DNA from 3 places in the Paraclostridium sp. AKS73 genome. Region 3 is predicted to be linked to each of the others. Evidence: riboswitches for the same ligand, from Rfam matches in the RefSeq annotation. Region 3 holds a riboswitch; each other region holds the start of a gene.

Region 1 (5,162 bases), on a different contig from region 3:
CATTGCTGCAGAATTTAAATTTTCATTACTAGCTCCTAAATAACTACCTATTAAACTAGCACTCATACATCCAGTACCTGTTATTCCTTTTAGTTTAGGAGTTCCATTATGTATTTTTATAATTTTATCGCCATCAGTTACTACATCTACTTTTCCAGTAGCTACTACCACACATTCTAGTTTTTTAGCAACTTTCTTGATAATATCGTCTATGTTTTCATCATCGTCAAATGAATCTACACCTTTTCCTTTTACATTAAATCCACCTATATACTTAATTTCAGCTGCATTACCTTTAATTACGTCAAATTTTACTTCGTTTAATAAAGTTTTTACTAACAAAGATCTTGAAGGTGTTGCAAACACCCCTACTGGATCTAATATAACTGGCTTTTTATGCTTATTTGCTATTTTCCCAGCCTTTATAAATAATTCTCTATGAGAGGAATTCATTGTTCCAATATTTATTACTACAGAACTTGCAATAGGTATTATTTCTTCTGCTTCTTCATAAGAATAACTCATCAGCGGACTTGCACCTATAGCTAAAGTTATATTTGCACAATCATTAATTGTAACTTCGTTAGTGTAATGAAGTACTAATGGGTTAATTTCTTTAACTTTATTTAATAATTCAAACATAATTTCATCTCTCCCTTTTAAATGCTTATATCTATTTATTTGAGTCAAATTTATAAAAATGGTGTACTGGTCCTACTCCTCCACCTATATCAAAGCTATGTCTTATAGCGTTAGTTATATAGTCTTTTGCATTAGAAACAGATTGTACTATATCAAATCCTAGTGCTAAATTTGCAGTTATTGCAGATGATAGAGTGCATCCTGTTCCATGAGTATTTTTTCTATCCAATCTTTCACTTTTATAAATTTCAAATGTATCCTTGCCTATTAAAACGTCTACTGCATCCCCGTCTAAGTGTCCACCTTTCATTAACACATACTTAGGTCCTAGTTCTAATATTTTTTTCCCAACTAATTTCATGTCATCTACATTATCAATTTTAATCCCTGTTATTTCCTCAGCCTCTAATGTATTTGGTGTTATTATGTATGCTTTAGGTATAAGATATTTTATTAAATTATCTTTAGCCTCAGGTTTTAAAAGTGAATATCCACTTTTAGATATCATTACTGGATCTACTACTAAGTACTTTGGATTATACTTATCTAAAGATTCAACAATCGCCTTTATTATTTCTGGGCTAGATACCATTCCTATTTTTACTGCTTTAGGTGGTATATCATCAAATACTACCTCTATTTGTTTTTGTATTATTTCTTTACTTAAATCTTCTACTAAAAATACTCCATGAGTGTTTTGAGCAGTTATAGCTGTTATTACACTCATTCCATAAGTTCCTATAGCACTAAATGTCTTTAGGTCTGCTTGTATACCTGCACCTCCTGATGAATCTGAACCTGCTATTGTAAGTGTTGGCACTTTATACTTTTCCATTAGATGTTTCCCCCTTGGTTTTTGTATTAAAAAAAGCTATATTCCTGTAGGAATATAGCTTTTAATTTACTATGCAAATAAATTTCATTTGTATATTTAGTAAAGCTTTCCTACGCTGGTATTATCCAGATCAGGTTTGAGGGTTAATGAATAAATTCATCTCTCAGCCGTTGGGGCACCCCTAGCTATTCATTTTAGATTACAGTTTAATTATAGCTCACTAAATTTATATGTCAATAAAAATTTATTAAGCTATTTCTGCAGCATCTATATTAGTTACTTCTAACTCTTTTTCACTACTTGCAACTACAAGTGTACAAGTGTTGTCTCCCATAACATTTACTGTAGTTCTAAACATATCTATAATTCTTTCTACTCCCATTATAAGACCAATACCTTCAAGTGGAAGTCCTACTGATTGAAGTACCATTGATAGCATTATCATACCAACACCTGGAACTCCTGCTGTTCCAACTGATGCTAATGTCGCTGTTAAAACTATTGTTAAAATATCATTTATACCTAGATCAATTCCATAAACTTGTGCTATAAATAAAGCCGCTACACCTTGCATTATAGCTGTTCCGTCCATATTTATAGTAGCTCCCATAGGTATTGTAAATGAACGTATACTTTTACTAACTCCCATTTCTTCCATAAGTTCTAAGCTTACTGGAACAGAAGCATTACTTGATGCAGTTGAAAAAGTAACTGCAGCTACTTTTGTAAATTTACGTACAAATCCAGTAAAACTAACTTTTGTAAATACTTTTAAAGCTCCTCCATAGACAACTACTACGTGTAATAACAGCCCTAATAATACAACTAATATATATTTAACTAATGACCCTATTGCATCTGCTCCTACTGTAGAGAAGGTATTTGTAATAAGTGCAAATACTCCAAAAGGTGCAAACATCATTATTACACTAACCATTTTCATACAAACTTCATTTGCGCACTCAAATAATTTTTTTAAAGGTTTTGCCTTTTCTCCAACTAAACTTATTGATACTCCAGTAAGCATTGCAAAGAATATTATTTGTAACATTTCACCTTTTGCAAATGACTCTATAGGATTTGATGGTATCATATTTAATATTATTTCTGATAGTGATTGATTTTTTGCTATCGTAGTAGATTGACTAGCTACAGTACCTAAATCAAGTCCTGCACCTGGCTTTAATAAAACCCCTAAAGCTAATGATATACAAATAGCTGTAGCTGTTGTCATTAAATAGAATCCCATAGTTTTAAATCCTATTCTACCTAATTTCTTTATATCTTCCATAGCAGATACCCCGCATACTAATGAAACAAATACTAGTGGCACTACCATCATCTTTATAGCTTTTGTGAATCCATTTCCTATTACATTTATAATTCCACCTAATAAAACTGTATCTTTAATATAGCTGCCTGGCATTTTGCTAAGTATTACCCCAAACAGTATTCCTAAAAATAATCCAATTAATATTTTGCTCGTTAATCCAAGTTTCCTCATATATGTTTCCTCCATCTCTTTATCATATTAATATTATACACTAAAAAACGAATTTTTTGTAATTTTTTAAAGTTTAAATGTATTAAAACACATTTTAACTTAATATAATTAAGTTCATGTAATTTAAACTTTATTATGTTTTGTTTATCTTGGATATAACTTTATATATATTCTAAAATCAGCACAAAAAACTTATTTTTCAAACTATTACATATTTTAACTTATTTTTTATTCATATATATACGATATTATTTATATTTTTAATAAAAAAAGACGGTACGTAAGTAACTTTACTTAACGTACCGTCTTTTTTATGTTAACTATTTTAATATTTTTATTTCCATATTTTGTCTTCCAAACTTAACACATTCTGCTTCACTATTCATAAATATATCTATTCTTTTACCTTTTATAGCACTTCCACAGTCTTCTGCAGTAAATACCATGTCAAACTTAGGTATATATACTTTTGTTCCATATGGTATTACAGTTGGATCAACTGCTATAGTTCCCCATTTAGGAGTTGTTCCTGTTGAAGTTATAGTATCTCCTGCATATGCTGTAGCTTCTACAGACATTGATGTTCCATTATTATTGTTAGATGAACTTTCTGCTTGTGATTTAGAAGGTTCATTTGTTGTTGCATCAGATACTGTAGATGCACTCTTAACTTCTTTAACTGTATTATTAGATTGTTGTTTAGCTTGATTTTGTTCTTGTTCTTTAGCTTGAGATTCTGTTAAAACATAATCACCACAAATCCAACCTTCTTTTTTATCATCTAATCTAATTCTGTACCAATTATCTTTTTCTTCTAAAAGTTTAACTTCTGTATTTTTATCTAATACATCTAATTTTTCATGTTCTGTAGCTGGACCTTTTCTTACATTTAATTTACTAGCAGTTACAGTTCCATTTTCTTTATCAGTATAATCTCCACTTACCCATCCTTCATTTCCATCAGTAAGCTTAATCTTATTCCAGCCATTATTTGTTTCTAAAATTTCAACTACCATGCCTCTGTCTAATGATCCTACTCTTTGCTCTTCTATTGATGGACCTTTTCTTACATTTAACTTTTCTGCTTTAACTACTTCTCTTTCTGCTGCATATATATTACTTGTAGATGTATAAAGTCCTCCTACAACTAATCCTAATGCTAATATCAATGATGATTTCCTCGCTCTTTTATTCATACTCATAATATCCCTCCAGTTAATTTAAATAAAAATTATATATTATTGACCACTATGTCTTGTAAAATTCATATTTTATGATTTTGTTACTTTTCTGTAACTTTTAATTAATGATAATATATTTTTGAACCTTTGTAAACACATTTTCTATAATTACCAGAAAAAGGGTTACAAATTAGTTACAATTTTAGTAACAATTTAATGTTTCATCCCCCTACCTATAAGTGTATAAATATACATATATTAATATGGAGGTATTAAATATGATAAGTTTTTGCTCAATGTGTTCTGGTATTAGCGAGGGTGAATTAAAAAGAGCTTTGTTAGAATTTGATATAAAAGAAGATTGTATATGTGAATGTGGATCAGGATTTACAGCTTATGTAAATACTGAACTAATAACAGCAAAAGATAAAGAAGACTTTATAGCTCAGGCACTAGAAATATTAAATAAATAAATGACATGAGTCCAGTTAAATACCGGACTCATGCCATTTTAAAGTGCTTTTCATATGTATCCACTTGACGCGGATATATTTATTTCTTAGTTACTTTTATATATTATGCTTCAATAATTTCTATTTTATCTCCACATTTAACTTCACCATCTTTTATTATCTTAGTGAATATTCCTTCTCTAGGCATTACACAGTCTCCAACTTTAGTTTTTATTTCACAGCCTTTATGACACTTCTTCCCTATCTGAGTAACTTCTTGAATTGTATCACCAATTTTCAACTTTGTTCCTACAGGCAGCTCATATAGCACTATACCTTCAGTTGTTAGGTTTTCGGCAAAACTCCAGGAGTTAAACCATCTATTCCTTGTTTTCTTGTTTTTTCTATACTTTCAATTCCAAGCAAGCTTATTTGTCTATGCCACTCACCTGCATGAGCATCTCCAACAAGACCATGATTTTGTTTAAACATTCCTTTTTCTATTGGCTTTTTTATAGTTCCTTTTTTCTCACTTATATTTATAGATA
Region 2 (5,162 bases), on a different contig from region 3:
AAAGTATTCTTAAGATAAGAAAGAAATATATAGTTCCAAATTTAAAAGTTATTGGACCTATTTTACTTTTAGGAATATCACCATTTATAATGCAAGCAACTGAAAGTTTAGTAATTATATCTATGAATAACAATCTTGCTAAATATGGTGGAGATTTAGCTATAGGTGCAATGACTATAATGAGTAGTGTTATGCAAATAATATTACTACCTATGATGGGATTAACTCAAGGGGCACAACCTATAATAAGTTTTAACTATGGAGCAGATAAGTTAGATAGAGTTAGAAAAACATTTAAACTATTATTAGTAAGCTGTTTAGTTTACACAACTATAATGTGGGGAGCTATAATGATATTCCCACAAGTATTTGTATCTATATTTAATAGTAATCCTAAACTTGTAGAAATAACTGTATGGAGTATGAGAATTTACTTTGCGGGAATACTATTATTTGGAGCACAAATTGCTTGTCAGCAAACATTCCTTGCTTTAGGTCAAGCAAAAATATCTATGATATTAGCTTTACTTAGAAAGATAATATTATTGATACCATTGATATTTATATTACCAATATTCTTTGAAAATAAATTACAAGGTGTATTAACAGCAGAGCCAGTTGCAGATATAACTGCAGCAATTGTAACAATAATATGCTTTAGTGTATTTTACAAAAAAACTTTATCTATAGATCATTCAATACAACCAACAGTAGAAATTGCTAAAACTAAAGATGAGTAATTTAAAAAGCTATGGTAAATAAAATTTACCATAGCTTTAAATTTATATAAATTTATTATATACATATAACTAAAGGGTATATAATAATAAGAGATAGTTAAAACATAGGAGGATTAAATATGAATGCAATTATAGATTTACACTGCCATACTATTGCAAGTGGACATGCATATAGCACACTTAAAGAAAACATAGATGAAGCCAAATTAAAAGGGCTAAAGTATGTAGGTGTATCAGACCATGCTCCTAATATGCCTGGAAGTACACATCCTTTTTATTTTGGGAATTTAGGTGTTATAAAAGAAGAAATAAATGGAGTTAAAGTGTTAAAAGGAATAGAAGCTAATATAATGGATTTTGATGGTAATATAGATATTCCAAGTGATGTAGTTGGAAAATTAGACTATGTTATTGCTAGCTTCCATCCACCATGCATAAATCCTGGAAACATACATGAAAATACAAAAGCAATATTAAATGTAATGGAAAATAAAGAGGTGAAAATAATAGGACATTTAGATGATAGTAGATATCCTGTTGATTATGAAAAAGTTGTATTAAAAGCGAAGGAAAATAATACTTTACTAGAGATAAACAACTCTTCATTAAGAACTAATAGCTTTAGAGTTGGAGCAATAGAAAATGCTAAAGTTTTATTAAATCTTTGCAAAAACATGATGTTAAGGTTATTTTAGGTAGTGACGCACATATATACTATCAGGTTGGTAATTTTGAAAATTGTACAAAAATACTAGAAGAAGTAAATTTCCCAGGAAATTTAGTGGTGAATTTTAACGAAGAATATATAAAAGAATATTTTTTTTGGAAAGTAAAAACAATTAATAATATCAAATAATATATCGTTAGTGATATAATAGTATATGATTAAATACAAAAATTATATAAACGTTTACATAGGAAGGGATGAAGTTTAATGGAGAACAATCAAACTATGCAAGAACTTTTAGAGCAACAAGAAAAAGAAATGAGTAGTATAAAAATAGGTCAGACAGTAAGCGGAAAAATAACTAAAGTATTATATGATGAATTACATTTAGAATTAAATTATGGATTTGAAGGAATTATATCTATATCTGAACTTATATTAGCTAAAGATGAAACAATAGAAGATAAGTATAGTGTTGGACAAGAAATAAGTGGAGAAATAACTAAGATAAATCGTAAAGATGGAACAATGTATTTATCAGCTAAAAAGGCTGTTATTGAATCTACTAGAAAAGAGCTAAAAGAAGCTTTAGATAATCATACTATATTAACTGTTCATGTAGAAAGAAGCATTGAAAAAGGACTATTTGCAAGTTATAAAACAGAAACTGTATTTATACCGTTATCTCAAATAGATGTTACATTTGTAAACAATACAGCTGCATATGTAGGACGTGATTTAGAAGTTTACATGATAGAAATGGATTTAAGAAGAAATAGAATAGTTGCATCTCATAGAGAAGTTGCTCATGAAAGAGTAGAAGCTGAAAAAGCAGCTAAAAGAGCACAAATGAAAGCTGATAGAGAAGCTGAAAGAGCTAGAGTTAAACAAGCTAAAGAAGATTTATTTAACTCTCTTGAAGTAGGACAAAAAAGAGCTGGTAAAGTAAGTAAAATAATGAATTATGGAGCATTCATAGATTTAGGTGGAGTAGAAGGATTAGCACATATAAATGAATTAGCTTGGCATAGAGTAGAATCAGTTGAAGATGTAGTAAAAGAAGGTCAAGAAGTAGATGTATATGTTATAAAAATAGATAAAGAAAATAAAAAAGTAGGACTAGCTATAAAAGACATAAACAATGATCCATGGAATTCTGTAAGAGAAGAAATGCAAGTTGGAGATATTGTTAATGTTAAAGTTTTAAAACTAATAGAAAGAGGAGCTTTTGTAGAAGTTAAACTTGGTGTAGAAGCATTCTTACCAATATCTCAATTAAGCGAAGAGAGAGTTATGAAAGTATCTAATGTTGTTAATGTTGGAGATACAATAGATGTTATGATAATAGATATAAAAAATAAAGATAAGAGAATGGTTGTATCATTAAAAGAAGCTACAAAAGAACCTGAAGAAGATTACTCTGAATTTTTAGAAGTAGAAGAGTCATTAGGATCATTAGGAGATTTATTTAAAGATAAATTCAAAGATTTAAAATAAAATAGACGATAAAAATAGTATCTAGTATTAATTAGATACTATTTTTTACGCATAAAATAAAAGTACACATAAAAATACATACATTAACTTTCTATTGAATATAAAAAAATACTATGATATACTCAACTTGTAAAAATGAATAAAAGGCTAGGGGAGCTATGATTGGATAGTTGAGAAGTAAAGCCGTAACTTTCAGACCCTAAAAACCTGATCAAGGTAATTCTTGCGTAGGGAAGCTTAATATAGTTAATAAGCATTATTTTTGATGTATATGAAAGCGTTCTCTAAAAAGAGGGCGCTTTTTTATATTTAAGGAGGAATATATGAAGGTAAATGGGAAAGAGATTTATTTAAAACCTAATACTACAATTTTAAACTTATTAGAAGAACTAAAACTTAAAGTTGATAATGTTGTTGTAGAAGTTAATCTAGATATCATTGAAAATCATCAATATAGCTCATATATATTAAAGTCAGATGATATTGTAGAAGTTATAAGATTTGTAGGAGGGGGGTAAAGTGAAACTGTTTATAAATGAAACTTTAGAAACTTTAAATGAGAATGAAGTAAGTATTAATTTGATAAAAGACAGATTTAAAAAGAATGCAGATGTAGTTATATTAAATGGATATCCTATTTTAGAAAATAAACTTTTAAAAGATGGAGATAGAGTTACCTTAATAAAAAAAGGAGAAACTCCTACATTTGAGGAGCTAGAAAGTTTAATGGTATCAAGGCATACTCCAAATATCCATGCTAGTTTGAAAAAAGGTAAAGTCGTTGTTTTAGGACTTGGAGGTCTTGGTTCTAATATCGCTATATCACTTGCAAGAATAGGAGTAGGACATCTAATATTAGCAGACTTTGATGTAGTTGAACCATCTAACTTAAATAGGCAACAATACTTTATAAGTGATATAGGTAAGTACAAAACCGATGCAATTAAAAATCATATAAAAAATATAAATCCATTTATAAAAATAGATACTGTAAATAAAATTATAGATTCATCAAATATAAATGAATTTGAGGATGTAGATATTATAATGGAGGCATTTGATAGTCCTAAATACAAAGCTGAAATTGCAAGTTTTGTATTAAAGAATATGAAAATAAATACCTTATTTCATCATCTGGAATGGCAGGTTTTTATGATTCTAACATAATAAAAACAAGAAAGATAAAAGATAAATTTTTTATATGTGGAGATGAAGTAAGTGAAGCAAAAGAAGGGGATGGACTTATGGCACCTAGAGTATCTATTTGTGCAAACCATATGGCCAATATAGCTACAAAGATATTGATAGAATATATAAAATAGAGGGGGATAAAAATGGATAAATTAGTATTAGGGGGACATGAATTTAACAGCAGACTATTAATAGGAACGGGTAAATATGGCTCAAATGAGATTTTGCCAAAAGTTATAGAATCAAGTGAAAGTGAGATTATAACTGTAGCATTAAGAAGAGTTGATTTAGATAATAAAGATGAAAATATTATAAGTCATATTCCAAAAAAAATTACTATACTACCAAATACTTCAGGTGCAACAAATCATGTTGAAGCAGTTAGAATTGCTAGGATAGCTAGGAAAATGGGATGTGGAAATTTCATAAAAATAGAAGTGATAAGTGATTCTAAGTATTTATTACCAGACAACAAAGAAACTATAAAAGCTACTAAAATTTTGGCAGATGAAGGATTTATAGTATTACCGTATATGACACCAGATTTATATGCAGGAAAAAAACTTGTAGAAGCTGGAGCAGCAGCAGTTATGCCATTAGGAGCACCAATTGGATCTAATAGGGGACTTAAGATGAAAGAAATGATAAAAATTATGATTGATGAAATAGATATACCTATAATCGTTGATGCAGGAATAGGGAAGCCTTCTCAAGCCATGGAAGCTATGGAAATGGGAGCAGCTGCAGTATTAGTAAATACTGCAATATCTAGTGCTCAAGATTCAGTAAAAATGGCAAATGCATTTAAACTAGCTGTCGAAGGTGGAAGAGAAGCATATCTAGCTAAGGTGGGGAGAGTTACAAATTATGCAAATGCATCATCACCTTTAACAGGATTTTTAAGCGAGGTAGGTGTTTAGGATTGAGTTTTTACAAAGTTGTAGATTCATATAAAGATTTTAATATAAATTCTTATTTGGAAAATGTAAGTGATGAAGATGTTTTAAGAAGTATACAAAAGGACAGTTTAGATGAATATGACTTATTAAATTTACTATCAAAAACAG
Region 3 (5,162 bases):
TGGAGCGGTTAAAAAACTTAGCAAGGTTAAAGTTAAAGAAACAACTATAGATATGAGTGATGTTCGGGATGATGGATATTCAATGAATAATCAAGCACCAATATTATAATAAAAGACACATTGATTTTTAATCAATGTGCTTTTTATTATACATTTAAAAAGTCTTAATTATATTTTATAAAGATAAAAGAATTCAATAAAATGATTATTTAGCTTAAGAATTATATAAATAAATGTTGGGGAATACTAAAGTAAATTGTAATTATAAAAAGGAGCAGATGAATAGATATGAGTAAAAAGTTAATGATTATTATTTTAGTTAGCATTCTTATTGTACCTTTTTCTTCTAAACTTGTATATGCACAAGATAGATATTATCCTAAGATAGAGAAACTACAAGGCAAAGAACAACTAATGAAAGAGCTAAAGGAATTAAAAAGAATTAGAGATAATATGAGTACAATAAATATTTCAGCAGATTTAAACACAGAAGATTTAAATCGGATAAATCAATATATAGATACTTATTTAATACAACTCAATTCTGTTAGGCTAGATTTGGACAATCATAGAAATATTTACAAAGATTCTTTTTCAGATTTGTTTTTTTCAGAAGAAATTCAATTTATTGCAGATAGTTATATAATAAGCTTAAGACAACAACAAAACTTAATAAAGCAGTTATATAAAAATAATCCTGAAGCAAAGCGATTATTTGAATCTGATTACCTTACTCCAGCCTATTATTATATAACATTAGGAGATCAGATGTATGCATATATAGTTGATTATTTTGCTATTTTATAAAAGTTTTTGAAAGAAAAAAGACATGTTTTTTAACATGTCTTTTTTCTTTCAAAAATGTAATTTTTATGAAAGGTAGATAAATATTAATAAAAAGTTATTTATGATAATCTTATATATGAAATAAAGTCAAAGGAGAGAATATATGCAAAAGTTTAGTAGTTTTACACTTAAAATTATGGCAATTATATTTATGGCGATGGATCATATTTATACTTATTTTAGCCCTGCTGGTGTTGATATTCCTATATGGTTTGGATATTTAGGTAAATTAGCATCACCAATATTCTTTTATCTAATAGTAGAAGGATTTTTCTATACGAGAAGCAGGACTAAATATATAACTAGAGTTTTTCAATGGGAGTAGTTATGATAGGGGTAGATTTTTTAATTGGAATTCATAACAATATTTTCTTATCAATAGGATGCGCTTTAGTAATGCTTGTAGGAATAGATACAGCTAAAAATAAAGCAAATGAGTTAACTAAGAGAATAATAGGAGCTTTACTAGCTATTGTATTCATGGTTATAGGTGGATTATTTACTGAGTCATCTATATTTGGAGTAGCCATGGTATTAATATTTTATTTCTTTAGAGATAAAAAACTTATTATGTCTATATTATACATTGCAATGGGATTATTTGTTTTGATGAGTGCAATAGGACCAGATTTTATAGAAGCAGCAACACTATGGGATTATCAGTGGATGATGGTATTTGCAATAATTCCTATACTTATGTACAATGGTAAGTTAGGATTGAGCAATAAGTTTATAAAATGGATGTTTTACTGGTTCTATCCGATACATCTAATTGTAATTGTATCTGTAGCAAAATTAATAGCTAATTAATTTTAAAAAGGAAGTAATTTAAATTACTTCCTTTTTTATTTACAGAATTATAAAAAACATTTTAGGCATGTGGTTTTATTTTTAGGTAGTGTATTTAAAAATCCTGATATACTTAGATACCCCAAGCTATCAGTACCTATGAAATTTGAAATTTCATTTAAATTCATAGTTGAACTTATAAGTTCAGATTTTGATGTATTTATACCTAAACAACAAGGAGATGTAACTATAGGTGAAGCGACTCTATAATGAATTTCTTTTGCTCCTGCGTTTTTAAGAAGAGATACTATTTTTTTACAAGTAGTACCTCTTATTATTGAGTCATCTACGACTACGACTTTTTTATTTTTTACATTTTCTTTAATAACATTTAATTTCAAATTTACAGTTTCATATCTTTTACATGGGGAAGGTTTTATAAAACTTCTACCTAAAAAATTATTTTTAACGAACCCAGTGGTCAGAGGTATAGACGAAGCTTTAGAAAAGCCTAGTGCAGAGGTATTACCTGACTCAGGAACACCTATTACAACATCTGCATCTACAGGATGTTCATGGTATAAGTTTATACCTGATTTAAACCTCGTGTTATAAACATTAACACCATCAATAATACTATCAATTCTAGAAAAATAAATATACTCAAAAGAACACGTCATACATTTACATAAGCTAGAAGTGTTAATAGTTTTTACTCCATAAATATCTATTTTAATAATTTCTCCAGGTAAAACATCTCTTATAAACTCTCCACCCAAAATATCTATAACACAACTCTCAGAACACACGATGTAGTCATCTTTAATCTTGCCAATGCAAAGAGGCCTTATACCATTTCGATCTCGAAATGCAAATAACTCATTCTTTGTGATTAAAACGCATGAAAAACCACCATCTAATTTGTTTATTGCTGAGTATAAAGATTCTTCAATAGAGTTTTTATAATGCTTTTTAATAAGTTTTAATATTACTTCTGAATCAGAGGTAGTATTGAAATTAAATTCTTTTAATTCATTTTTTAACTTTAAAATGTTAGTAATATTTCCATTATGAGCTAAAGCTATATTACAATTTGAATTATTATTAAAAATTGGTTGTGCGTTAAGTAAATTAATTTCACCAAAAGTAGAATAACGAACATGTCCTACTCCTAAATATCCATTTAAGTTTGGAGGTATGTGACGAGAAAAAACTTCATTAACCAATCCAACCCCTTTATAACCTTTGATTGACTCTTTATCCGAAAAAGCTACCCCACAACTATCTTGTCCTCGATGCTGAAGTGTGATAAGTGATGAGTATAAAGAAGAATGTAAATTAATTTTATTAGTAGAAAAAATACCAACAACTCCGCATTCTTCTTTATATTTATCCATACAGTCAGTCTGCATTTTAGTTATCAGCTCTTAATATGTTAATGTCTTTTCCTTGCATTATCTTATTCATATTTCGCATGGAACACATTTTTCCGCACATTGTGCAGCTATCGCTATGTTCAGGAGTAGATTCTTTTCTATATCTTTTAGCTTTTTCAGGATCTATACAAAGGTCAAACATTTTATCCCAATCGAGTTCTTGTCTAGCTTTACTCATATTATTATCCCAATTTATAGCACCAGGTATTTTCTTGGCTATGTCACCAGAATGAGCAGCTATTTTAGTTGCTATTATACCTTCTTTAACATCATCTAAATTAGGTAGTCTTAGATGTTCTGCTGGAGTAACGTAGCACAAAAAATCGGCACCAAAACTCGAAGCTAAAGCTCCGCCAATAGCACTTGTTATATGATCATATCCTGGAGCAATATCTGTGACTATAGGACCTAATACATAAAATGGAGCGCCGTGACACAATTTTTTTTCAAGAATCATATTTGCTTGAATTTCATCTAAAGACATATGTCCTGGACCTTCTATAATAACTTGAACATTTTGCTCCCAAGCTCTTAATGTTAACTCCCCTAAGATCATTAATTCTTTTATTTGACATGCATCAGATGCATCTTGTATAGATCCAGGTCTACATGCATCTCCAAGACTTAAAGTTAAATCATACTCTTTACATATTTCTAGTAGATCATCAAAATATTCAAAGAAAGGGTTTTCTTTATTGTTTAATTCCATCCATGCATACATTAAAGAGCCACCCCTTGAAACTATATTTGTAAGCCTTTTATTTCTTTTAAAAACAGAGGCAGTTTCTTTGTTTATACCAGCGTGTATAGTTACAAAGTCAACACCGTCTTTTGCATGTTTCTTAACAACATCTAAAAATTCTTTAGCTGTAATATCCTTTAACTCTTTATCATAAAAACCAACAGCGTCATAAATTGGAACAGTTCCAATCATAGCACTAGAATTAGATATAAGTTTTTTTCTGAATTCTTCAGTTTTTCCAAAAGAGCTTAAATCCATTATAGCTTCAGAATTCATATCTAAAGCTAATTGAACTTTTTTCATTTCTTCATCGATATCATAGCAATCCTTAGATATACCCAAGTTTACATTGATTTTTGTTCTTAAGTTTTTTCCAACGCCTTCTGGGTTTAAAGATGTATGATTTTTATTAGCTGGAATTACTATTTGTCCATTCGCAATTAAGTTTTTTAAAATTTCTATATCCATACTTTCTTTTTTAGCTACTATTTCCATTTCCTTTGTAGTAATTCCTTTTTTAGCAGCATCCATTTGAGTTGTGTAATTCATTTTTAAATCCCCTTTACTTTATATTGTATTTAAAAAATAAAAAAGAAGCTTTACCATAAGATAAAGCTTCTTTACCAAATATTATAAAATAGACTAAAAAATATAGTCATCATCATAATCTAAAAGAAAATAACTTTCCTACGGTAGTTCTAACTACTTCAGGTTCAAAGGGTTAATGGTACAATCCATCTCTCAGCCGAAAGTGGCACCCCTAGTTAAATATATTTAATTTTAAATAATAATAAATTTGTAACTTCAAAATCATTATAGTCTTAAAAATTTACTATGTAAAGGTTTTTTTGGAGCTTTTAATTTATAAACCATAAATTAGATATTTTTAGTTTATTTAGAAAATTTAAAATATCTAATTTAAAACTGTAAATAAGGGTATCTTATATTTATAAAACTAATTATTTATAATAAGGAGAAAAAATGGAAAATAATAAAAAAATATAGAGACAGGATGGAATTTAAATAATAGTTACATGAATTTACCAGACTTTTTTTATAGTAAAATAAATTTAAATCCAGTTCCTTCACCTAGCTTAGTTATTTTAAATGATTCTTTAGCTAAATTTTTAGGATTAAATATAGATAACCTTAAAAGTAAGGATGGAATAGAATTACTTTCAGGAAACAAAAAGATAGATGAGGGTGCTTTTATAGCTCAAGCATATGCAGGTCACCAATTTGGGCATTTTACAATGCTAGGAGATGGGAGAGCATTGTTAATAGGAGAGCAAATAAATCCATATGGAGATAGATTTGATATTCAGCTTAAAGGATCTGGTAAAACACCT

Evidence for each region. Region 3 has a riboswitch for thiamine pyrophosphate ahead of thiC (phosphomethylpyrimidine synthase ThiC). Riboswitches for the same ligand answer to the same signal wherever they lie in the genome.
Region 1: another riboswitch for thiamine pyrophosphate. It lies ahead of thiD (bifunctional hydroxymethylpyrimidine kinase/phosphomethylpyrimidine kinase); the one in region 3 lies ahead of thiC (phosphomethylpyrimidine synthase ThiC).
Region 2: another riboswitch for thiamine pyrophosphate. It lies ahead of thiS (sulfur carrier protein ThiS); the one in region 3 lies ahead of thiC (phosphomethylpyrimidine synthase ThiC).

The regions. Positions count from the first base shown of each region.
Region 1 covers NZ_JAIXHU010000005.1:44,640-49,801, reverse strand. Annotated here, with positions in the region: gene thiM (hydroxyethylthiazole kinase) at 1-642, opposite strand, end outside; gene thiD (bifunctional hydroxymethylpyrimidine kinase/phosphomethylpyrimidine kinase) at 674-1,477, opposite strand; TPP riboswitch at 1,568-1,670, opposite strand; gene LEQ07_RS04640 (dicarboxylate/amino acid:cation symporter) at 1,725-2,981, opposite strand; gene LEQ07_RS04635 (SH3 domain-containing protein) at 3,302-4,183, opposite strand; gene LEQ07_RS04630 (hypothetical protein) at 4,441-4,635, shown strand; partial or broken gene LEQ07_RS22390 (MOSC domain-containing protein) at 4,739-5,162, opposite strand, start outside.
Region 2 covers NZ_JAIXHU010000029.1:31,040-36,201, reverse strand. Annotated here, with positions in the region: partial or broken gene LEQ07_RS14425 (MATE family efflux transporter) at 1-740, shown strand, start outside; gene LEQ07_RS14420 (phosphatase) at 860-1,435, shown strand; gene LEQ07_RS14415 (30S ribosomal protein S1) at 1,675-2,904, shown strand; TPP riboswitch at 3,044-3,155, shown strand; gene thiS (sulfur carrier protein ThiS) at 3,228-3,422, shown strand; gene thiF (sulfur carrier protein ThiS adenylyltransferase ThiF) at 3,424-4,071, shown strand; gene LEQ07_RS21780 (hypothetical protein) at 4,044-4,226, shown strand; gene LEQ07_RS14400 (thiazole synthase) at 4,239-5,015, shown strand; gene LEQ07_RS21775 (hypothetical protein) at 5,018-5,162, shown strand, end outside.
Region 3 covers NZ_JAIXHU010000040.1:6,332-11,493, reverse strand. Annotated here, with positions in the region: gene LEQ07_RS16480 (vWA domain-containing protein) at 1-109, shown strand, start outside; gene LEQ07_RS16475 (hypothetical protein) at 289-807, shown strand; gene LEQ07_RS16470 (conjugal transfer protein TraX) at 950-1,171, shown strand; gene LEQ07_RS16465 (conjugal transfer protein TraX) at 1,162-1,656, shown strand; gene purF (amidophosphoribosyltransferase) at 1,704-3,032, opposite strand; gene thiC (phosphomethylpyrimidine synthase ThiC) at 3,049-4,362, opposite strand; TPP riboswitch at 4,481-4,585, opposite strand; gene LEQ07_RS16450 (protein adenylyltransferase SelO) at 4,815-5,162, shown strand, end outside.